Regions from separate parts of the Streptomyces sp. NPDC005799 genome, predicted to be linked through region 1. Evidence: riboswitches for the same ligand, from Rfam matches in the RefSeq annotation. Region 1 holds a riboswitch; each other region holds the start of a gene.
What was found. A riboswitch is a leader RNA that binds a small molecule or an ion and turns the genes downstream of it on or off. The one in region 1 is predicted to bind cobalamin.
Positions count from the first base shown of each region.

Region 1 (7,546 bases):
CGGCGCTCGAGGTGGCGCGCGACATCGTCATGCACAGGAAGAGGTTCGACCGTGACTGAGGACGCTCCGGCACGACGACCGGTGAACAGGCGTAGTGTCGGTGTGAGGAGGACCGGATGAACCGCGAGCTGCGGCTGACGCGTGCCTTCGTCGATCTGGCGGACACCCTCGCTGCGCACTTCGACCCGCTCGACCTGTTCGCCCGGCTCGGCGAGCACTGCCTCGGCCTGCTGGCCGTGGACGCCGTCGGGGTGGTGATGGCGGACTCACGGGGCGAGCTGCGCGCCATGTCCGCCTCCGAGGACGGGCTCGGCCGCCTCGACCTGTTCCAGGTGCAGCGGGACCAGGGGCCGTCCATCGACTGCTACCGCACCGGGGAGCCGGTCGACGCGGACGATCTGCGCTCCGGTGGCCGCTGGCCGGAGTACACCGCGTGCGCGCTGGCCGCCGGTTACGCCTCCATGCACGTGCTGCCCCTGCGCCTGGACGGCCGTCCGATCGGCGCGGTGGCGCTGGCGAACCGGCACAGCGACGTGCTGCCGGCCGACGACCTCGTCGTCGCCCAGGGCATGAGCGACATCGCCGCCCTCACTCTGACCCACTGGCCGGCCGCGCCCAGGCGCCCGCACGACCTGCTGACGTCCCTGCAGGCGGCGGTCTCCGCCAAGGCGACCGTGGAACTGGCCAAGGGCCTGCTCGCGGAGACCGTGGGCATCTCCCTCACCCAGGCTCACGAACTGCTGCGCCGGCACGCGGAGAAACGGCAGCTCTCCCTGTCGACGGTCGCCCGCGCCCTCGCCGAACGCAGACTCGACCCACGGGAACTGATGGAGGAGACCTCGGAGCCCTTCTGAGCGCTCCGCGGGTCCGTGGCGCTCAGACCCGCTCAGACCTGTGCGCGGCCCTGCTTGCGTACGTCGGCAAGGCGTTGGAGGCCCTTCTGCACGGCCGTCGCGGTCACGTCGGGGGAGACGTCCCCGAGGCCGCCGGCGGTGACGGCGACGGTGTCCTCGCCGGCCCGGACCGCGGCGACGTCCAGTGTCAGCACGGTCGGCTCGCCGTCCGCCGCCGCGCCGGTCAGCGTGACCCGCAGCCCCTGCCGGGCGTCCCCGACCTCGGGCAGCCGCGCCTCCGTGACCTGTACGCCCTGCACGGCCCCGTACTGGGTGACGGCCGTGAACCGTCCGCATGTCCGCGGCAGCGTCCGCATCCAGTCCAGGGTCCGCGACACGTCCCCCGCGTCCAGCGTCAGCACCTGGTAGCGCAGCTGGGCCTGGTCGAGGGCGTCGTCGAGCCCCACCACGGCCCGGACCTGGGCGTCGGTGCCGAACAGGTCGTCGGCGTACAGGGCGTCCAGCAGCCGACGGCAGTCGGACGCGTCGGTGGTCGCCTTCAGCACCCCGTCCCGCCAGGTCGCCGCCCCCTGGGTGGGCGCCCAGGGATCCCCCAGGTCCGCGGCCGTGACCAGCGCGGCCTGCGCCTGCGCCTCGGTGAGGGCGGGTGGCGCGGTGGGGGCGGTCGGCGAGGGTTTCGCGGTCGGGGAGGCACCCCGCACCGGCTGCTCCGCCCCGTTCGTCAGAGCCGTACAGGCGCTCGCGCCGGCGAGGACGGCGGCGGTGAGGGCGGAGGCGGCGAGGACGCGGGCGGGGGTGCGGGGCATCGGGGGCTCCTGACCGACGTACAGGACGGTGTACGTCTCCCACGGGACCACCGCCTCCGACGGCCCACCACCGAGCCGGGCCGTACGGGTTACGAGGAGCGTTAATCCCTCGCGGCCCCGGCCGTCCTCGCGCTACGGTCACCGCCATGCAGCGCGCCCAAGCCTTTTCCACGACGACGCCGGAGAACGTCCCGGCGCGCTGAACACCGGACTGGATGTCCGAAGCCCCGGGGCGAGTGCCCCGGGGCTTCGTCATGCGTCGCCCGGGTCGCCCGTCCCTCCCGAGTGAGGAGGAGGACCATGCACGACCACCGACGTCTCGGCCGTGAACTGGCGTTGTTCGACACCGATCCGCTGATGGGCGCGGGGCTGCCGTACTGGCTGCCCGACGGCGCGACCGTGCGGCACGTGCTGGAGGAGTACGTGCGGGGGCTGGAGCGGGCGGCCGGGTACCGGCACGTGTACTCGCCGGTGCTCGGCAAACGCGAGCTGTACGAGATCTCCGGGCACTGGGCGCACTACGGCGACGACATGTTCCCGCCGATGCGGCTGGGTGGCGGGGAGGTCGTGCTGCGCCCGAGCCTGTGTCCCCACCACGCCCTGATCTACCGCTCCCGGTCCCACAGCTACCGCGAACTTCCCTTGCGCATCGCCGAGCTGGGCGGCATGTACCGCTCCGAGCCGTCCGGGGTGCTCGGCGGGCTGACCCGGGTGCGGTCCATCCAGCTCAACGACGCCCATGTCTTCTGCACCCTTCAGCAGGCGGTGGAAGAGGCGCGCGGGGCCCTGGAGTTGATCGGGCGGGCCTACGCGGACCTGGGCATCCGAGCCGCCCGTTACCGGCTCTCCCTCCCCGGCGAGGGCGGCAAGTACGTCGCGGACCCGGCCCTTTGGGAACGGGCCACCGCCCTGCTCCGCGAGGTGCTGGGAGGCGCCGGCGTCGCCTACGACGCGGTCGAGGGCGAGGCCGCCTTCTACGGCCCCAAGATCGACGTGCAGATCACCGACCCGGCCGGGCGCGAGTCGACCCTGTCCACCGTGCAGATCGACTTCCACCAGCCCGAACGCTTCGACCTGCACTACATCGGCGCGGACGGGGCGCGGCACCGGCCGGTCATGGTGCACCGCAGCGTCATCGGCAGCATGGAGCGGGCGGTCGCGCACCTCGTCGAACAGCACGGCGGCGCCTTCCCCGCCTGGCTCACCCCCGTCCAACTGGTGGTGCTTCCGGTGTCCGAGCGGCAGCGCCCGCCGGCGCAGGCCCTCCTGACCAGGGCCGTCGCCCGTGGTCTGCGGGCAGAGCTCGTCGGCCCCGAGCACGGCTCCCTCGGCGCCCGCGTCCGGGCCGCCCGTCTGGTCCCCTACCAGGCGGTGATCGGCGAACAAGAGGCAACCGAGGGCCTGGCAGCCCCGCGCCTCCGCGACGGAACCCGCCCCGGAGCCCTCCCGGCGGAGGAACTAGTGCGCCGGATCGACGCCCAGGTGGCCGCCAGGAGCGCCGCCTTGTGGGCGCCCGCATAGCCGCGAGCGAGCCACCACCGCCGGTCTGCCGCTCGGCGGGTGGCCAACTCGCCGGGCAGCACGCCCTCCACCACGAACCGTCCTGGCGATGCGGACGCCCACGGGCGCGGAGCGGGCCGTGGGGCTCCAGGGGTTGAAGGCGGCGATCCTCGCCGCCGGCGGCATCACGTTGGGGGGGTGTGCGCAGGGCTTAAGGTCGGTCTCGTCCTGATGGTGTGGCGAAGAGGGAGTCCGCTGTGACCGGTCAGCCCGTTCCGGTGATCATCGACTGTGACACCGGTGTCGACGACGCCCTCGCCCTGCTGTTCGCGGTGCGGCACCCGGGGATCGATCTGCGGGCGGTGACCTGTGTCGCCGGGAACACGGACGTGGACGGCGTGGTGCGCAACACCCTCACCGTGCTGGAGCAGGCCGGTGCCCCGGAGATCCCCGTGGGACGGGGCGCCGAGCGGCCGTTGATCGAGGCGGTGCGCACGGCACGGCATGTGCACGGGGTGGACGGCATGGGCGACATCGGCCTGCCCGCGCCGACCCGCGCCCCGGCCGACGTGGACGCCGTGACGCTGCTGCGCCGCGAGATCCTCGCCTCGCCACGCCCGGTGACGCTGGTCCCGACGGCGCCCCTGACCAACATCGCGCTGCTGCTGCGGACGCACCCGGACGTGGTCCGCAACATCGAGCGCATCGTCTTCATGGGCGGCGCGGTCGCGACCGGGAACGCCACGGCGGTCGCCGAGTTCAACGTCTGGCACGACCCGGAGGCCGCCGCCGTCCTGCTCACCGCCGGCGTGCCGATCACGATGTACGGCCTCGACGTCTTCCAGCGGGTCGTGGTGCCGGGCGCGGACGTAAGACGGCTGCGGGCGAGCGCGGAGCCCGGCACCCGTCTCGCCGGTGAACTCCTCGCCCACCGCCCGTCCTCGCCGGACCCGGACAGCGACGAGATCGCCGGCGGGCTCGGTGACGCGGGCGCGGTCTGCTCCGTGGCCGACCCGGCCGGCATCACCACCAGCCTGCTCCCCGTCGAGGTCTCCCTCGCTCCCGGACCCACCCGGGGTCAGACGATCGTCGACCGCCGCGCCCGCCCCGGCGAGTCCGAGATCCACGAGGGCGCCCGCGAACAGCCCCTGGTCGACGTCGCCCTGGACGTGGATGTGTCCCGCTTCGTCAAGCTGTGGCTGTCGGCGGTCGAGAGGCAGTGACGGCGTGCCGGCCGGCAAGGGCGGTGCGGGTCACGGGGTTTCCGCCGTCCGCACCGACCACTTCTGTTCCACCTTCGCCAGCCGCCAGTAGGTCAGCGCAGCCGCCCACACCACCACGAACAGGCCGACGATGACGTAGCCGACGTTGTCCAGGTCGAGGTCGGCGATCCAGCCCGTGACCGAGTCGGTCAGGTCGAACTTCTCGTGCAGGACGCCCACCAGCTCGATCGTGCCGATGAAGAAGGCCACGGCGATGGACAGACCGGTGATGGTCAGGTTGTAGAAGACCTTGCGGACCGGGTTGGAGAAGGCCCACTGGTAGGCGAAGTTCATGAACGTGCCGTCCAGCGTGTCGAACAGGCTCATCCCGGCCGCGAAGAGCAGCGGCAGGCACAGGACCGCGTACCAGGGCAGCCCCGCCGCCGCGCCGGAGCCCGCCATCACCATCAGCGTGACCTCGGTCGCGGTGTCGAAGCCGAGCCCGAAGAGGAAGCCCAGGGGGTACATCTGGCCCGGGCGGGTGATCGACCTGGTGAGGCGGCCGAGGATCCGGTTCATGAAGCCCCGGGAATCCAGGTGCGCCTCGAGCTCCGACTCGTCGTACGTCCCCGCCCGCATCGCCTTGAAGACCTTCAGGATGCCCATCAGGGCCACCAGGTTGAGCGCGGCGATGATGTAGAGGAACGTGCCCGAGATCGTCGTACCGAGGAAGCCCAGCACCTTGTGGGTGCTTGAGTTCTCGTTCATGACCTTGCCGGCGAGCGCCGTGCCGCCCGCGATCATGGCGGCCAGCACCACGACCACGCTGGAGTGCCCCAGCGCGAACCAGAAGCCCACCGACACCGGCCGTTTGCCGTCGGCCATCAGCTTGCGGGTGGTGTTGTCGATCGCGGCGATGTGGTCGGCGTCGAAGGCGTGCCGCACGCCCAGCGTGTAGGCGGTGACGCCGAGGCCGATGCCGAAGGCCTTGGAGCCGACCTCGTAGTGGCCGGGGACGACGAGGAGGAAGAGGATCCCGAAGGCGGCGACATGGAGGGCGGCGATCACCGCCACCAGCCCCACGGTCTTGACGGTGTCCTCGCGCCGCCAGCGGAAAGAAGCGGCGTCGGCCATGTTCACGCTCCAGCACCTCGTGGATCACTTCGTGAGATGCCGTGGCCGGTCTCCTGGCTGACGGGTCGTGCGTCCCCGGTCCGCCTTCCCGGCCGTGGTGAAACGGCCAGTGGCTGTCCCCTGCGGGACGTGGACCGGTGACTTCCCGATCACAGTGGCGAGGGCCGCGTCGGTATCGCACCGACTTCCCGAACACCACGGCCCGCCCACCGTAGGGGGGAGCGGCCCTTCCTGCATAGCTGCGTACCTGTGCAGGTATCGAAGATCACAGAGGCGCGCCTGCGAGGATGTGCGCATGCATCTCGTCCCGGCCGACCGCGCGGACCGCCGCACCATCGACGGCCACCGGGTGTGCGACGCCATCGCCGCCATCGGTGACGAGGCCCATGTGCGCACCTGGGCCGACCGCTTCTCGCTGCTCGCCGATCCCAAACGGCTCGCGCTGCTGCTCGCCCTGCACCGCACCGGCCCGCTCGCCGTCTCCGACCTCGCCATCGCGACCGGCATGAACGACCCCGCCGTCTCCCAGGCCCTGCGCCTGCTGCGGGCGGCCGGGGTGGTCGCCGGCGAGAAGGAGGGCCGCGTCGTCCGCTACCGCGTGGTCGACGAGGACACCCGCCTCCTCCTCAAACACTGCACAGCCGACGGCACGTGACCGCCGACGGCACGTGACCGCCGACGGCACGTGACAGCCGACGGCGCGGTGCCGCGTGCGACGAACGCCCCGGAGCGGGGGATCTCCGGGGCGTTCGTCTTCGGGGGTGGTTCAGGAGCGGGCGCCGCGGCGGCGCTTGCTCGCGACGACGATCGCCGCGCCGCCCGCGAGGAGCGCCGCCGCGCCGCCGGCGATCAGGCCGGAGTTGCTGCCGCCGCCGGTCTCGGCGAGGCCGCCGCCACCGCCGTTCGGCGTGGCCGCCGGGACGGTGGTGGACGCGGAGGCGACCGGGGTGTCGGTCGAGGACGGCGTCGACTCGGAGGCACTCGGCGTCGGGGTGGCGCTCTCGGACGCCGGGGGCGTCGACGGCGGCGTGGAGGCCGGGGTGGAGGCCGGCGGGGTGCTCGGGGGCTGCGACTCGGTGGTCGTGCAGTCCTTCGTACCGCCGTTCCAGGACGCGATCAGCTTGTCCTTGATGACCGCGTGGTCCGGGCCGGCCGGCAGGTCGCCGTGCTGGAACCCGTCCTTGGCGTCCAGCTTGCCGTCGAACTTGGTGGCGCCGCGGTAGAGGTCGATCTGCGCGAAGCAGCCCGCGTCCGGCACCGCGATGTCCAGCGAGTCGGTCTGCCCGGGCTTCACCGTCACGGTGTCGAAGTCGACGAAGACCTGCTGCCCCGAGGTCGCGAAGGTCGCGCCGTGCGCGAGGTAGGAGGCGAGCGAGGCGGTGCAGGTGGAGGCGTCACCGGCGGTACGGACCTTGATGTGGACCTTGCCGTCGTCGGTGGGCTTCAGCGTCTGGTCGTCGACCTTCACCGAGTCGTAGAAGTCCGTGCCGTCCAGCGAGAACTGGCAGCGGTCGGCCTCCGTCTTGGTGCCGGCACCCGTGCCGGGCTTGTAGGAGCCGCCGGCCTTCCAGCCGTCACCGCCCGGAGTTCCGCCGTGGGCCCAGGCGCCGGAGGCGGCGGCGACGGTTGCGGCGCACAGGGCGAGCGACGCGGCGCCCGTCCCCATGAGGCGGCGCACGGTGACACGTCTCGCTATGGTCATGCGGATCCCCATCTTGGCGTGCCTGACCCGGGCACGGCGGCGCGGGAAAGCATGCGGCGGCCGGCCGTGCCGGGGAGAATGGTCTGTGAAAACACCGGGCCCATTGGTCACATGCGCCTCAGTGTGCTCACATGGTGGATCTCCCGGCCGAACGCTGTCAACCTGCGGTGACGCGCCGGAAGTTCAACCAGCCATCACGATTACGCCACAGTAGGAACGGGCGGATCCGCTTCTGTTCGGCCACCCGAACCTCCTGTCCCGCAGGGGCCGTACGACCGTTCCCGCAGGGGTCGTACGACCGTTCCCGTGGGGGCTATCCCACCGTCGGGCTGGGGCTGGCCGCGGTGC
Region 1 is NZ_JBEXXQ010000032.1:2,172-9,717, forward strand. It holds gene ABZ453_RS28570 (GAF and ANTAR domain-containing protein) at 1-59, shown strand, start outside; gene ABZ453_RS28575 (GAF and ANTAR domain-containing protein) at 117-854, shown strand; gene ABZ453_RS28580 (hypothetical protein) at 887-1,660, opposite strand; gene thrS (threonine--tRNA ligase) at 1,946-3,181, shown strand; gene ABZ453_RS28590 (nucleoside hydrolase) at 3,418-4,383, shown strand; gene ABZ453_RS28595 (HoxN/HupN/NixA family nickel/cobalt transporter) at 4,414-5,496, opposite strand; cobalamin riboswitch at 5,522-5,711, opposite strand; gene ABZ453_RS28600 (metalloregulator ArsR/SmtB family transcription factor) at 5,792-6,151, shown strand; gene ABZ453_RS28605 (LAETG motif-containing sortase-dependent surface protein) at 6,263-7,198, opposite strand; gene ABZ453_RS28610 (DUF4142 domain-containing protein) at 7,512-7,546, opposite strand, start outside.

Region 2 (7,546 bases), on a different contig from region 1:
TCCGGTCGGTGTCGCGCGGGCGGTCGTGGTGTGGCTGGAGGGCCGGGGAGGGGACGGAGGCGGCGCGACCCTCGAACAGCAGCTCGCGAAGATGCTGTACACCAACGGCGGTCGGACCCGCACCGACCAGGTCGAGCAGGTGGCGCTCAGCCTGAAGCTCGCCCACGACTACCCGAAATCCGAGATCCTTCAGATGTATCTCGCGATCGCCTACTTCGGACACGGCTTCTACGGACTGGAGGCCGCCGCCCGCGGCTACTTCGGCACCACCCCGAACCGGCTCACCTGGCCTCAGGCCGCCCTCCTGGCCGGACTGGTCCAGGCGCCATCGCTGTACGATCCGCTCCACGATCCGCATCTCGCGCGCGCACGCCGCGCCGAGGTGCTCGGACGCCTGGTGGCCGTGGGTGACCTGACCTCCGCCCAGGCCCGTGCCTACGCCGATGGCCCGCTCGACGTCTCCCCGTGAGGTCGTCCGCGTGAAGCGCTGGGCCGGAGGCGCAGCAGCGTCCGTACGGGGACCCTCCCAGCACCGTACGGGCAGTGAGGAAGTCGCCGCCCACCAGCGCCGCCGGCACCGGCTGGTCACCGGCGACGGTCTCGCGGCGGCTCGACGACCTGCGGGGCCTGCGGGGCGGTCTTCTTCGACGTCGAGATCGACCCCACCCTGCCTCCGCCGCCCTGTACCAGTACCTCACCCACGGCCTGGGGGCGGTCAAGGCCATCCGCACCATGGAGACGGCGCCGGTCCCGAAAACGCTCAAGGCGGTGGGCCCGATCCCGACTCCCGGACCACCTCCCGACCGATGTTCTGCAGCACGAGAAGCGCCACGTCGTCGAGGCGCTGCCCGTTGGTGCCGGCCCTGCTGAGCACGGTGTCCATGAGCACGTCGAGATCTCCGACGTCGGCTTCGGCGAGATCGTGTGCGAGGCGGGCGATCGAGTCGTCGAGGTCCACGCCCGGTGCTTCGACGAGGCCGTCGGTGTAGAGGGCCAGCAGCGTTCCCTCGAGAAGCGGGATCTCGGTCAACGGGAAGGTGGCAGCGGGATCGATGCCCAGCAGCGGTCCCGGCGGGACCTCCAGCGGCCCGGTCTTGCCGTCGGGGAGGCGCAGGATCGGCGGGGGGTGGCCGGCGCTGGCCAGGGTGACGCGGCGGCGGGAGAAGTCGAGGTGGGCGTAGAGGCAGCTGGTGAACAGGTCGGGATCGAGGTCGGTCAGGAGCCCGTTGGCGCGTCGCAGGACCTGGTCCGGGGGCGTGCCGAGCGCTGCGTGGGCGTGGACGCCCGTGCGCACCTGGCCCATCAGGGCAGCGGCGGCGACGTTGTGGCCCTGGACGTCGCCGATGACAGCGGCGGCCGCGGTGTCGTCGAGGCGGATGAGGTCGTAGAAGTCTCCGCCGATGTCCATGCCGCGGGTGGCGGGCAGGTAGCGGGCGGACACCCGCAGTCCGTCGATCGAGGGGAGGCTGCGGGGCAGCAGCGCCTGCTGGAGGCCGTGAGCGAGCTCGTGCTTGGTGTCGTAGAGGCGGGCGCGGTCGAATGCCTGGGCGATCAGACCCGCCAGGGAAGTCAGAACGGCTCGTTCCTCGGCCGGAAAGGTGTGGGGATGGTCGTACGACAGGACGCAGACGCCGACGGGTCGGCCGGAGATGATCAGCGGGAGGAAGGCCCAGGCCTGCTTCCCGCTGACCAGCGGCGCGTCGGGATGGGTACGCCGCATCTCCTCCGGGTCGGCGAAGAACGCGGGACTTCCGGTGGTGAGGGCCTGACCCGCGGGGGTGAAGGTGGTGTCGAGGGGGAGCCCGTCCAGTCGTTCGATGGTGTGGTCGGCATACCCGCGGTGGCCGGTGATCCGCAGCCGGCCCGCCTCGGCGGTGGACAGGACCAGCCCCTGGGCGCCGAAAGCGGGCATGATCTGGTCGGCGACCAGATCGACGACGTCCTGGACGCCGACGACCTCGGTCAGCGCGGCGGCGAGATGCGTGAGCTGGTACAGCTGTCCCGCACGGGCCGGCATGACGGGCGCACCGGACACGGGCGAGGCCCGCTCGTGCGCGTCGCTGGGCAGGATACGGGCGCTGATGCCGCTCTCGTCGGGGTACAGATGAATCTCCAGCCACTGCTCCGGCGGACGGCACGCGGTGAACGAGACGGGCTCCCGGCTGATGACCGCGGCACGGTAGCGGTCCTCGTAGAAGGGATCGTCGAGCCAGCGCAGGGACTGCCACGGCTGCGTGCCCAGCAGACGCGCCGCCTCACGGCCCAGGAGGTCGGCGGCGCCGGAACTGACGTAGGTGAAGCGGCCCTCCAGGTCCAGGGCGCAGCTTCCGCCGGGCAGCCGCTCGACGAAATCGGCCAGTGCCAGTTCCGGGGGCGCGTACCGACGGCCGATTCCCACCGGCACCGCGCGCGGCCCTCCGGTGCCGGCGCCTGCGGCCTGCTCGGCGGTTTCCTCCAGCAGGCGGGCCAGACGCCGGCAGCTGGATGTGATGTTGCCGCGCTCCCGAGGCGTCATGTGCGGCGGACGCGCGGCCGACCACATCAACAGCAGGCACCCCCACTGCCGCACGCCGGTGACGGGCGCGGCGACCAGCGACATCGGGTAGGGAAGCACCATCGCGGTGCGCGGATAGGAGCGGGCCATCTCCTCCTGGCTGGCCACCCACACCATCCGCTCCTCGCGCACGGCCTCGGCGACCGGTGCGGGAGAGGCGAGCGGGACCTTCGCCCAGGGTGCGGCGAACTCGACCGGCGCCCCGCACACCGCGTCCAGACGCAGCAGCGGCCGGTCCGGGGCGAGCAGGTAGAGGGCTCCGATGGACGCGCCGGTACGGCGGACCGTCTCCGCGAACGCGGCATCCAGTGGGCCGGTGTCCGTACGCGGATCATCCGGACCGGTCAAAACCCTTCGCCGCCCATCTCCATCCTCACCGTCTGCCCATAACAACCGTTTTTTCACCCTTTACAGGTCATATGCGGCTGTTGGCCGGGTCAGGTTCTGCATGATCGTATGTCTCGCGTGACCAGTCGTGTGACCCTCATTTCGCCTGCTCTGGGCCCGTCGATGCGCCAGGCGCGCTTCGACGACGGTACGACCTCGCTCGACGACGACGGCGCGGCGCGGGCCCGCACGGCAGCCGGAACCACGCGCCCGGCCGTTCGCGTCGTCACCTCTCCCAGCGTGCGCTGCCGGGAGACCGCCACGGCACTCGGGCTGAGTACGGATGCGTCGCCGGACGAGCTCACGGGCCTGCGCGTGGGCCGCTGGCAGGGGCTCACCCTCGACGAGGTGAGCCGGTCCGAGCCGGAGGCGGTCGCGCTGTGGCTCGGCGACCCGGACTCCGCGCCTCACGGCGGAGAGTCGGTGCGGGACCTGTGCCTGCGGATCGGGCGGTGGCTGGACACGGCGTCACGCACGGACGGCCACACGATTGCCGTGGTGGAGCCCGACGTCGTACGGGCCGTGGCGGTGCACGTGTTGGGGGCGCCTGCGCGGGCCTTCTGGCGCGCGGACGTTCCTCCCCTGACGGCGACCGAGATCACCGGACGGTCCGAACGCTGGAACCTTCGGCTCGGGCACCCGCTTCAGTCGACCTGATCCCGCTGACGGAGGGCCCCCGGAGGGTGGTGCATTCCGTGGGCCCTCGCGCCTGCGGCGGGTCGGTCAGTTGGGCGCGGCCACCGGCCGTCGGCCCGCGGCGGCGCCCGTCACGGGCTTGGGGTTGAGCAGGCGTTCGGCCAACTCGCCGAAGAGCAGGCCGAATGCGGTCCACAGCGTGAGCTGGATGGCCAGCGCGGAGAGCCGGAAGCGCCACAGCACGGTGGCCGGGAAGTCCTTCGGCACCTCGTTGACTACGGGCAGGAACGCGTAGGCGAGCCCGATCACGAGAGCGAAGGCGGCCACCGCGATCATGGTCGCCCACCAGGTGCCCAGGCGGGGCGCGAGGCGCTTGCCCAGGATGGTCATGGCGATCGCGATCAGGACGCTGAGCAGCATCATCAGGAAGTACAGGGCGGTCCGTCTGCCGATGGTGTCGGGGTTGCCGACGGCGGGCGGGTTGGCCGGGTACTTCAGGAACGGTACGACGTAGACGGCGAGGAGTGCGCTGCCGGACAGCAGCAGCGCGGTCGCCCGCGGACCGAAGCGGCCCATCCGGCCGAGCGCGAAGCAGTAGGCCAGGGCGGCGATGCCGCCGAACGCGACGCCGTAGATCAGGACGCCGGTGGCCAGGCCGGCGGTGGACTGCAGGGAGCGGGAGACGATCACCATCTCGTGCTCGTGGGAGTGGGCGTCCTCGAAACCGATCGCCTTGTCGACGTTCGGTTCACCGAGGAAGTAGGCGACGACCAGGGCGAGCACGCCGGCGGCGAGGCCGGCGAGCATGCCCCTTACGAGCAGGTTCCGTACGGTTGCGGAGTTCATGAGGGTGTCGGTGTCCCTCGCGTCAGTGGCAGGGGAAGCCGAGCAGATGACGGGCGTCGTGGACCCACTCGTGGACGTCCGAGCCGGAGACGACGGAGGTGGCGCCCTGCTCGGCGCCGACGAAGTACAGCAGGACCAGCATCAGGATGCCGAAGAAGACCGCCCACGGGACGATCGCGCCGATCGGCAGCTTGGCGGGGAGAGCGGGGGTGGTGGCGGTCGGCTGGGCGACATGCTGCGCCATGGCAGGGCCTCCTCTGGGAGTTCGCGTCCCATCTCGGTGGTGCACAGGACGACGGCTACGGGTCTGACTCGCCGCCGCCTCCTGGGAGGCGGGGGCACACAGTGGCGCGACCGTTCCGGATTCCCACCGGCTTCCGTTTTGCCGTCGTCGATATCCCGCCGACCGTACCGTGTGTCGAGGACCTGGCCAAGACCGCCCGACCTGGCGTGATTCTTCTCGCTCGCCACGACGGCGCCCACGGGGCGGGCAGTTCGTTCAGTTCTTCCAGGGCAGCGTGAGGAACCCCTCCGCGCGGGCGCTCGCCAGGCCGATGCGGGGGATGTCACTGCTGCGAGCGAAGAGCAGGTAGCGCGGTTCCCAGATGGGGCGGTACTTGGCGTTCGCGCGGTACAAGGACTCGATCTGCCACCAGCGGGAGAAGAACGTGAGGGTGGCGTGCCAGAGGCGAAGCACCGGGCCCGCGCCGAGACGGGAGCCGCGCTCGAAGACCGAGCGGAACATCGCGAAGTTCAGGGAGACGCGCTTGATGCCCAACTCGGCTCCCCTGAGGAGGAGTTCGACCACCATGAACTCCATCAGACCGTTCTCGCAGTCGCGATCACGGCGCATCAGGTCCAGGGAGAGGCCGTGCTCGCCCCAGGGGACGAAGCTCAGCAGGGCCCGGGGGACGTCGTCCGCGTCCCGGCACACCAGCATCACGCAGCGGCCGTCCGACGGATCGCCGAGGCGGCCGAGGGCCATGGAGAAGCCACGTTCGGTGGCGCCGTCGCGCCAGCGGTCGGCAGCCTCGATGAGCGTCGCCATCTCCTCGGCCGGGATGTCCTGGTGGCGGCGGATCTCGACCGTGTAACCGGCCCGGCGCACCCGGTTGTGCGCCTGCCGTACGACGCGCATGGCGCGGCCTTCGAGGGTGAAGTCGGCGATGTCGACGATCGCCTCGTCGCCGAGCTCCAGGGCGTCCAGACCGTGGCGGGCGTAGATGGTGCCCGCCTCCTCGCTCGCGCCCATCACCGCGGGCGTCCAGGCGTGTTGGCGCGCTTCGGTCAGCCACGCGTCGATCGCGCCGGGCCAGGCCTCCGGATCGCCGATCGGGTCACCGGACGCCAGGCTGACGCCGCCGACGACGCGATAGGTGATGGCCGCCTTGCCGGTCGGGGAGAAGATCGCCGCCTTGTCGCGGCGCAGGGCGAAGTAGCCGAGGGAGTCGCGGGCGCCGTGCTTGTCCAGCAGGACGTGGAGCCGATCCTCGTCCTCGGGGCCGAGCAGCCGGCGGCCGCGCGGGGAACGGAAAAGGGCGTACAGGACCAGGCAGAAGGCCGCCGCGAGCAGGATGTTGATGATGATGTCGGTCCAGCGGGGGGCGCGGACCGCGGTGACCGTGTCGGCGAGGGGGCCGACGCTGACGCCGCGCAGGAGGGCGTAGGCGGCCTCGTCGGCGAGGGTGGCGCCGGGGAGCTTGTTCGTCGCGTGGACGAGGAGAGTGCCCAGGCCGCCGGTGACCGCCAGGCCGCCCACGCCGACGGCCAGTGCCAGCTTCGGGTTGGAGGGGTCCCCCACCGCGTTGAACTCACGGCGGCTGATCAGCAGTGCGGCGACGAACAGACCGGTCAGGGCGGCGGAGAGCCAGTTGAAGGCGTGGGCGCGGTACTCGTGCTGCGTGAGCGCGAGGACGTACAGGGCGAACAGGGGGGCGGACAGGACGAGATTGACCACCCAGGCGGCCCGCTTGCGGCGGCGCATCACCAGCACGAAGAAGATCGCCAGGGCCGCCGAGACCAGGCCCGCGGTGGCCAGGTACGGCGTGAAGAACTGCCCGGAGTGATGGGCGTGCTGCCGGTGCAGATGGAGGGTGATACGGCCGTTGTTGTGCTCGTTGACCTCCTGCCGGAACGGCAGGGACATCACCGCCGCTATGTTCAGTACGGCGATCAGCCGCAGGTACCAGACGGTGGCGTCTGCGGCCCGGCGGCGCAGCCGGCTCGGCTCGGTGCCCGGTGTGCGTTTCGCGCCGGAGGGACGCGTGGGTATCGGGGCCGACAGTTGTGAGGTCATGGTGGCCGATCACCTTGGAGGCGGAGAAGGGTACGGGGACGAAGGCTGACCTTACACTTTGTAGTGTATTGCCGGAGGTCGGAAGGGGGACCGGCTCGGGTACGGAAACGGTGTGAAGCCGGGGCGGGCGGTCTTACCGATGAGCCCGGGGCGCAAAACCCCAGATTTCTGGGGTACCCCGACCTTTTCCGCGGTTGAAGACTGAGGTCATGAACACCTCGGAAACCACACTCAGCAAGAACAAGGACATCGTTCGCGCGTTCATCGACGCGCTGTTCACCAAGGGCGACCTCGGCGCGGTCGACGACTACCTCGCCGACGACTTCGTCAACCACGATCCTCCCTTCGGCGCGTCCGCCGACCGTGAGGGCATGCGCATCGCCGGCACGCTGTTCCGCGACGGCTGCCCGGACTGGCACAGCGAACCCCACCTGATGATCGCCGAAGCGGACCTGGTCGTCGAGCACTTCACCGCGACCGGCACACAGCGCGGTTCGCTGTTCGGAGTGCCGGCCCCCGCCGAGGGCCGCACCGTGACCTTGCGCGGAATCAACATCTTCAGGGTCCAGGACGGACACCTCGTCGAGCGGTGGGGCAGGCTCGACGAACTGGGCCTCCTGCGGCAACTGGGACTCACCCCGACGTGGAAGCCATGGCAGGGGCTGCGGCCGCGGCGGCGCGGCAGGAGCGCCAGGTGTCGGGCATCGTGGCCCTGTGCCGGGCCGGCCTCGACGCGGACGCCTTCCGTGCCGGCGTCCTGTCCCGCCTTCGCAGGATCGTGCCGGTGGACGCGGCGTTCTTCGCCACCGTCGACCCGCAGACGCTGC
Region 2 is NZ_JBEXXQ010000040.1:41,245-48,790, forward strand. It holds gene ABZ453_RS33395 (biosynthetic peptidoglycan transglycosylase) at 1-469, shown strand, start outside; gene ABZ453_RS33400 (SpoIIE family protein phosphatase) at 761-2,902, opposite strand; gene ABZ453_RS33405 (histidine phosphatase family protein) at 3,020-3,598, shown strand; gene ABZ453_RS33410 (CbtA family protein) at 3,665-4,423, opposite strand; gene ABZ453_RS33415 (CbtB-domain containing protein) at 4,446-4,667, opposite strand; cobalamin riboswitch at 4,704-4,848, opposite strand; gene ABZ453_RS33420 (phosphatidylglycerol lysyltransferase domain-containing protein) at 4,923-6,719, opposite strand; partial or broken gene ABZ453_RS33425 (ester cyclase) at 6,929-7,336, shown strand; gene ABZ453_RS33430 (LuxR C-terminal-related transcriptional regulator) at 7,504-7,546, shown strand, end outside.
Region 2: another riboswitch for cobalamin. It lies ahead of ABZ453_RS33415 (CbtB-domain containing protein); the one in region 1 lies ahead of ABZ453_RS28595 (HoxN/HupN/NixA family nickel/cobalt transporter).

Region 3 (7,546 bases), on a different contig from region 1:
GCCGCAACACCACGATCCTGCCGCTGTACTCGCTGATGCTCGGCCTGCTCGCGCTGCTGGGCTTCATGGCCATCGCGGCGGGGGTCAAGGTCACCAACGGCCAGCTGGCGATCCCGCAGCTCTTCGAGAACATGTTCCCGAGCTGGTTCGCCGGGGTGGCCTTCGCGGCGATCGGCATCGGCGCGCTGGTCCCGGCGGCCATCATGTCCATCGCGGCCGCGAACCTCTTCACCCGCAACATCTACAGGGACTTCATCAAGCCGGACGCCACGCCGAAGCAGGAGGCCCAGGTCTCCAAGATCGTGTCGCTGCTGGTGAAGGTCGGCGCACTGGTCTTCGTCCTCACCATGGACAAGACGGTCGCCATCAACTTCCAGCTGCTGGGCGGCATCTGGATCCTGCAGACCTTCCCGTCCCTGGTCGGCGGCCTCTTCACCCGCTGGTTCCACCGCTGGGCCCTGCTCGCCGGCTGGGCGGTCGGCATGATCTACGGCACGGTCGCGGCGTACGGCGTCGCCTCCCCCACCCAGAAGCACTTCGGCGGCTCGTCGAAGGAGATCCCGGGCATCGGGGAGATCGGCTACATCGGCCTCACCGCCTTCGTCCTGAACGTGGCGGTGACGGTGATCCTGACCTTCGCCCTGAAGGCCTTCAAGGCCCCGGAGGGCATCGACGAAACCAGCCCGGAGGACTACACGGCGGACGCGGGAGACCCGGGGGTGGAGGTGGAACTGCCGCCGGCGACGGCGGGGACCTCGCACTGACCGCTGAGGCGGACACGGCACGACCGGCGGGCCGTCGGAGGAATCCGGCGGCCCGTTGTCGTACCCGTCCGGCACACTCGGGCCCATGGACATCCTGATCAGGCCGGTGGAACCCGGCGAGTACGGCACCCTCGGCGAGATCACCGCCGGGGCCTACGTGCAGGACGGCCTGCTGGCGTTCGGCGAGAGCGACTGGTACCTGGAGGAGCTGCGGGACGTCGCCAAGCGGGCGTCGGCCGCCGACGTGCTGGTGGCCGTCCGCGACGGCAGCCTCCTCGGCGGCGTCACCTTCGTCCCCGCGGGCGGCCCGATGGCCGACCTCGCCCGCCCCTCAGAGGCCGAGATCCGCATGCTGGCCGTGGCCGACGCGGCTCGTGGCCAGGGCGCCGGGGAGGCCCTCGTCCGGGCCTGCGTCGACCGCGCGCGTGCCTTGGAGTGCACCGGCGTGGTGCTGTCCACCCAGCAGAAGATGCGCGCCGCGCACCGCATCTACGAGCGCCTGGGTTTCCGCCGAGCACCCGGCCGCGACTGGCACCCGCTCCCCGGTGACGCCTTCACGCTCCTCACCTACGAGTTGACGCTCTGACACGCTTCGAAGTCGCCGCGACACAACATATGGGGGCGCTGTTCTCGCCCGGCACAAGATGTATGCTCATGCTCGCTGTCGTCGCAGGGGAATCCGGTGCGAATCCGGAACTGTCCCGCAACGGTGAACCCGCGCACACCCGTGCGCGGAATCAGTCCGAGGACCTGCCGACAGCGCACCCGGCCACACCGGCCCGGGTGCCCTGACGTCCGGGCCTCGTGGAATGGGCCGGTGGACGCGATGCGCCGTGCGCTCGTGTGCTGCCCCCTGCCCGCAAGGCCCCGTGCCGAGCGAGGGAGAGCCCCACGTGACCATCGCGCCGCCAGCCGATCCGGCTTCAGCGACCGACCCGGCTTCAGCGACCGAGCCGGAAGCCGCCGGACACGGTGCCGCACTGCTGCGCACCCTGACCGAGCTGACCGCCGACCTGCCCGACGCCGACCCCGGCCGGGTCGCCGCCGCCGCACTGCGCGGCCGGTCCGCGCGGGCGGACGGGGCGGAACTGCGCGAGCTCGCCACGGAGGCGGCGGCCGGCCTCATCTCCGAGGACCCGGCGTACAGCAGGCTGGCCGCCCGGCTCCTCACCCTGAGCGTCGCCGCCGAGGCCGCCTCGCAGGGCGTCACGTCCTTCACCGAGTCCGTCGCCGTCGGCCATCGCGAAGGGCTCATCGCCGACCGCACCGCGGAGTTCGTACGGCTGCACGCCGACCGCCTCGACGCGCTGATCGACCCCGCGGCCGACGACCGCTTCGGCTACTTCGGCCTGCGCACCCTCTACAGCCGTTACCTCCTGCGCCACCCGATCACCCGCAAGGTCATCGAAACACCGCAGCACTTCATGCTCCGCGTGGCGAGCGGTCTCGCGGACGACACCGCGCTCGGTCCGGAGACAGGCGCCCGTGCCGTGGACGAAGTGGCCTCCCTCTACGGCCTGATGAGCCGTCTCGACTACCTGCCCTCCTCCCCCACGCTCTTCAACTCCGGCACCCGGCACCCCCAGATGTCGTCCTGCTACCTCCTCGACTCCCCGAAGGACGAGCTGGACTCCATCTACGACCGCTACCACCAGGTCGCCCGTCTCTCCAAGCACGCCGGCGGCATCGGCATCGCCTACTCCCGCGTCCGCGCCCGCGGTTCGCTGATCCGCGGCACCAACGGCCACTCCAACGGCATCGTCCCGTTCCTGAAGACGCTGGACGCGAGCGTCGCCGCCGTGAACCAAGGTGGCCGGCGCAAGGGCGCCGCGGCCGTCTACCTGGAGACCTGGCACTCCGACATCGAGGAGTTCCTGGAGCTGCGCGACAACACCGGTGAGGACGCCCGCCGTACGCACAACCTGAACCTGGCGCACTGGATCCCGGACGAGTTCATGCGCCGGGTCGACGCCGACGAGCGGTGGTCGCTGTTCTCCCCGGCGGACGTGCCCGAACTCGTGGACCTGTGGGGCGAGGAGTTCGACGCGGCGTATCGGCAGGCGGAGGCGGCGGGGCTCGCCCTCAGGACGCTCCCGGCACGCGAGCTGTACGGCCGGATGATGCGCACCCTCGCGCAGACCGGGAACGGCTGGATGACCTTCAAGGACGCCGCCAACCGCACCGCCAACCAGACGGCGACCCCCGGTCATGTCGTCCACTCCTCCAACCTCTGCACGGAGATCCTGGAGGTCACCGACGACGGTGAGACGGCGGTGTGCAACCTCGGCTCGGTCAACCTGGGCGCCTTCGTGGCCGGCGACGGCCTCGACTGGGAGCGGCTGGACGAGACCGTGCGCACGGCCGTCACCTTCCTCGACCGTGTCGTCGACATCAACTTCTACCCGACCGAGCAGGCGGGCCGCTCCAACGCCAAGTGGCGTCCCGTGGGCCTGGGCGCGATGGGCCTGCAGGACGTCTTCTTCAAGCTGCGGCTGCCCTTCGACTCGCCGGAGGCCAAGGCCCTGTCCACCCGGATCGCCGAGCGCGTCATGCTCGCCGCGTACGAGGCCTCCGCGGACCTCGCCGAGCGGAGCGGCCCGCTGCCCGCCTGGGAGAAGACCAGGACCGCCCGGGGCGTGCTGCACCCCGACCACTACGACGTCGACCTCGTCTGGCCGGAGCGGTGGGCGGCGCTGCGCGCGCGGATCGCGGCGACCGGCCTGCGCAACAGCCTCCTCCTCGCCATCGCGCCGACCGCGACCATCGCCTCCATCGCCGGTGTGTACGAGTGCGTCGAGCCGCAGGTGTCCAACCTGTTCAAGCGCGAGACGCTGTCCGGCGAGTTCCTCCAGGTCAACTCCTACCTGGTACGGGAGCTGAAGGACCTCGGCGTCTGGGACGCCCGCACCCGGGAGGCCCTGCGCGAGGCGGGCGGCTCGGTGCAGGACTTCGTGTGGATCCCCGAGGACGTACGGCGCCTGTACCGCACGGCGTGGGAGATCCCGCAGCGCGGCCTGATCGACATGGCGGCGGCCCGTACGCCGTACCTCGACCAGTCCCAGTCCCTGAACCTCTTCCTGGAGACGCCGACCATCGGCAAGCTCTCCTCGATGTACGCGTACGCCTGGAAGCAGGGCCTGAAGACGACGTACTACCTCCGCTCCCGCCCGGCGACCCGCATCGCCCGCGCGGCACGGGCGACCGTGCCCGTACCGACGGCGGACGCCGTCGCCTGCTCCCTGGAAAACCCCGAGTCCTGCGAGGCCTGCCAGTAATGCCCAGCAACCAGAACCTGCTCGATCCCGGCTTCGAGCTGACTCTGCGTCCCATGCGCTACCCGGACTTCTACGAGCGCTACCGGGACGCCATCAAGAACACCTGGACCGTGGAGGAGGTCGACCTCCACTCGGACGTGGCCGACCTGGCGAAGCTGTCCCCGATGGAGCAGCACCTGATCGGCCGGCTGGTCGCCTTCTTCGCCACGGGCGACTCGATCGTGGCGAACAACCTGGTGCTCACGCTCTACAAGCACATCAACTCCCCGGAAGCACGGCTGTATTTGTCGCGCCAGCTGTTCGAGGAGGCCGTCCACGTCCAGTTCTACCTGACGCTGCTGGACACCTATCTCCCCGATCCGGAGGACCGGGCGGCCGCCTTCGACGCCGTCGAGAGCATCCCCTCCATCCGTGAGAAGGCGGAGTTCTGCTTCCGGTGGATGGACTCGGTGGAGAACCTGGACCGGCTGGAGTCCCAGGCCGACCGCCGTCGGTTCCTGCTCAATCTGATCTGCTTCGCCGCGTGCATCGAGGGCCTGTTCTTCTACGGCGCCTTCGCGTACGTGTACTGGTTCCGCAGCCGGGGTCTGCTGCACGGTCTCGCCACCGGCACCAACTGGGTGTTCCGCGACGAGACGATGCACATGTCCTTCGCCTTCGACGTGGTCGACACCGTGCGCAAGGAGGAGCCGGAGCTCTTCGACGACCGGCTGCGGGAGCAGGTGACGGACATGCTGAAGGAAGCCGTGGAGGCGGAGCTGCAGTTCGCCCGCGACCTGTGCGGCGAGGGGCTGCCGGGGATGAACACCGAGTCGATGCGGCAGTACCTGGAGTGCGTCGCCGATCAGCGCCTCACCCGCCTCGGCTTCGCTCCCGTGTACGGCTCCGAGAACCCCTTCTCCTTCATGGAACTGCAGGGCGTCCAGGAACTGACCAACTTCTTCGAACGCCGCCCCTCGGCCTACCAGGTGGCGGTGGAGGGCACGGTCGCCCTGGACGAGGACTTCTGACGGATCCGGTTGTGGTAAGCCGGGGGCGTGATCGGCCGGCTTCCTCTCGATGAGCAACTCGACGCCCTGCGCGCGGCGTTGTCCCGCAACGACGTGCTGACGGAGGTGCTCGCGCGGACCGCGACACTCGGCCTGCCCGGGTGGTACCTGACGGCCGGGTGTCTGTTCCAGACGGTGTGGAACGTCGTCACGGACCGGCCGCCGGCCCATGGCATCAAGGACTACGACGTCTTCTACTTCGACGACCGTGATCTGTCCTGGGAGGCCGAGGACGCCGTGATCAAGGCCGGCCGGGAGGTCTTCGCCGGCCTCCCGGCCGAGGTCGAGATCCGCAACGAGGCGCGGGTGCACCTGTGGTACGAGGAGAAGTTCGGGGTGCCGTGTCCGCCGTACGGGTCCAGTGAAGCGGCGATCGACAGCTTTGCGGCGACGACCTGTTGTCTGGGGGTGCGGCTGGAGGGGGATGGGCGGTGGCGGGTGTATGCGCCGCACGGGCTGAGTGACGTGTTCCATCTCGTCGTACGGCCCAATCCGGTGCTCGCCCCGCGAGCCGTCTACGAGGCCAAGGCAGCCCGATGGCGCGCGCAGTGGCCGGAGTTGACCGTGTTGGACTGGCCATAAACGATCCATCCGCCGTCCATGGAGTTCCTATGGAGCGGCAAAGTTCTTCCGGCGCATCTGTTCCGCCGCCCCGCGCCCCGGCTACCTTCCTGCCGTCCTGTCATGTCACCCACAACCGCACCACAGGGACGTCACAGGACGCCGCATGTAAACCCAATGTGTCATGCCCATGACGGAACCGCGCACTGCCGCCGCTACGCGCGTCACAGGCCTGCCACCAGCGTCGAGAACCCCACTCCAACGACGGAGGCAGTACCCCCATGCGTGAGAAGTCCCGACGGAGTCTGCGAAGACTCCTGACCGCAGCCCTCCCCGCCCTCGCCCTCGGCGTCGCCGGACTCGTAGCCGCTCCGGCGGCCCAGGCCCAGGTCCAGACCCAGGCCACGGCGACCTCGTCCCATTCCCGCGTCACCCAGAACGCCCAGGCCCTCACCTCCCCTGCCCGGCAGACCTTCCACTCCACCGGCAAGGCGGGCCAGAAGGTACCGACCCAGCACCTGTGCGGCACGCCGACCGCCGGCCACGCGGCCTGTTTCGCCCAGCGCCGGACCGACATCAAGCAGCGGCTGGCCTCCGCGGTGGCCGCCGCCGCGCCCTCCGGCCTCAGCCCGGCCAACCTGCACAGCGCCTACAACCTGCCCTCGACGGGCGGCTCGGGCCTGACGGTAGCCGTGGTGGACGCCTACAACGACCCCAACGCGGCCTCGGACCTGGCCACTTACCGCTCGACCTACGGCCTGTCGGCCTGCACGGTGGCCAACGGCTGCTTCAAGCAGGTCAGCCAGACGGGTTCGACGACCTCGCTGCCGACCAACGACAGCGGCTGGGCCGGTGAAGAGGCCCTCGACATCGACATGGTCAGCGCCGTCTGCCCGAACTGCAACATCATCCTCGTCGAGGCCAACTCCGCGAACGACACCGACCTCGGCATCGCCGAGAACGAGGCCGTGTCGCTCGGCGCCAAGTTCGTCTCCAACAGCTGGGGCGGCTCCGAGTCCTCGTCGCAGACCAGCGAGGACACCTCGTACTTCAAGCACCCGGGTGTCGCCATCACCGTCTCCGCCGGCGACTCCGCCTACGGCGCCGAATACCCGGCGACCTCCCAGTACGTGACGGCAGTCGGCGGCACCGCCCTGTCCACCTCGTCCAACTCCCGCGGCTGGACCGAGTCCGTGTGGAAGACCAGCTCCACCGAGGGCACCGGCTCCGGCTGCTCGGCGTACGACCCCAAGCCGAGCTGGCAGACCGACACCGGCTGCTCCAAGCGCATGGAGGCCGACGTCTCCGCGGTCGCCGACCCGGCCACCGGTGTGGCCGTGTACGACACCTACGGCGGTTCCGGCTGGGCCGTCTACGGCGGCACCAGCGCCTCGTCCCCGATCATCGCCGGCGTCTACGCCCTGGCCGGCACCCCGGGCTCGAGCGACTACCCGGCGAAGTACCCCTACAGCCACACCAGCAACCTGTACGACGTGACCAGCGGCAACAACGGCTCCTGCTCCACGGCGTACTTCTGCACCGCCGAGACCGGCTACGACGGCCCGACCGGCTGGGGCACCCCCAACGGCACCACGGCCTTCACCGCCGGCACCACCTCCGGCAACACCGTGACCGTCACCAACCCGGGCAGCCAGTCGACGACGACCGGAAGCTCGGTCAGCCTGCAGATCAAGGCGAGCGACAGCGCGGGCGCCACGCTGACCTACAGCGCGAGCGGCCTGCCCACCGGGCTGTCCATCAGCAGCTCGACCGGCCTGATCTCCGGTACGGCGTCCACCGCGGGCACCTACCAGGTCACCGTCACCGCGAAGGACTCGACCGGCGCCTCCGGCTCGGCCTCCTTCTCCTGGACGGTCGGCTCCAGCGGCGGCACCTG
Region 3 is NZ_JBEXXQ010000027.1:36,742-44,287, reverse strand. It holds gene mctP (monocarboxylate uptake permease MctP) at 1-764, shown strand, start outside; gene ABZ453_RS25745 (GNAT family N-acetyltransferase) at 850-1,350, shown strand; cobalamin riboswitch at 1,406-1,537, shown strand; gene ABZ453_RS25740 (ribonucleoside-diphosphate reductase subunit alpha) at 1,658-4,039, shown strand; gene ABZ453_RS25735 (ribonucleotide-diphosphate reductase subunit beta) at 4,039-5,049, shown strand; gene ABZ453_RS25730 (nucleotidyltransferase family protein) at 5,077-5,670, shown strand; gene ABZ453_RS25725 (putative Ig domain-containing protein) at 5,931-7,546, shown strand, end outside.
Region 3: another riboswitch for cobalamin. It lies ahead of ABZ453_RS25740 (ribonucleoside-diphosphate reductase subunit alpha); the one in region 1 lies ahead of ABZ453_RS28595 (HoxN/HupN/NixA family nickel/cobalt transporter).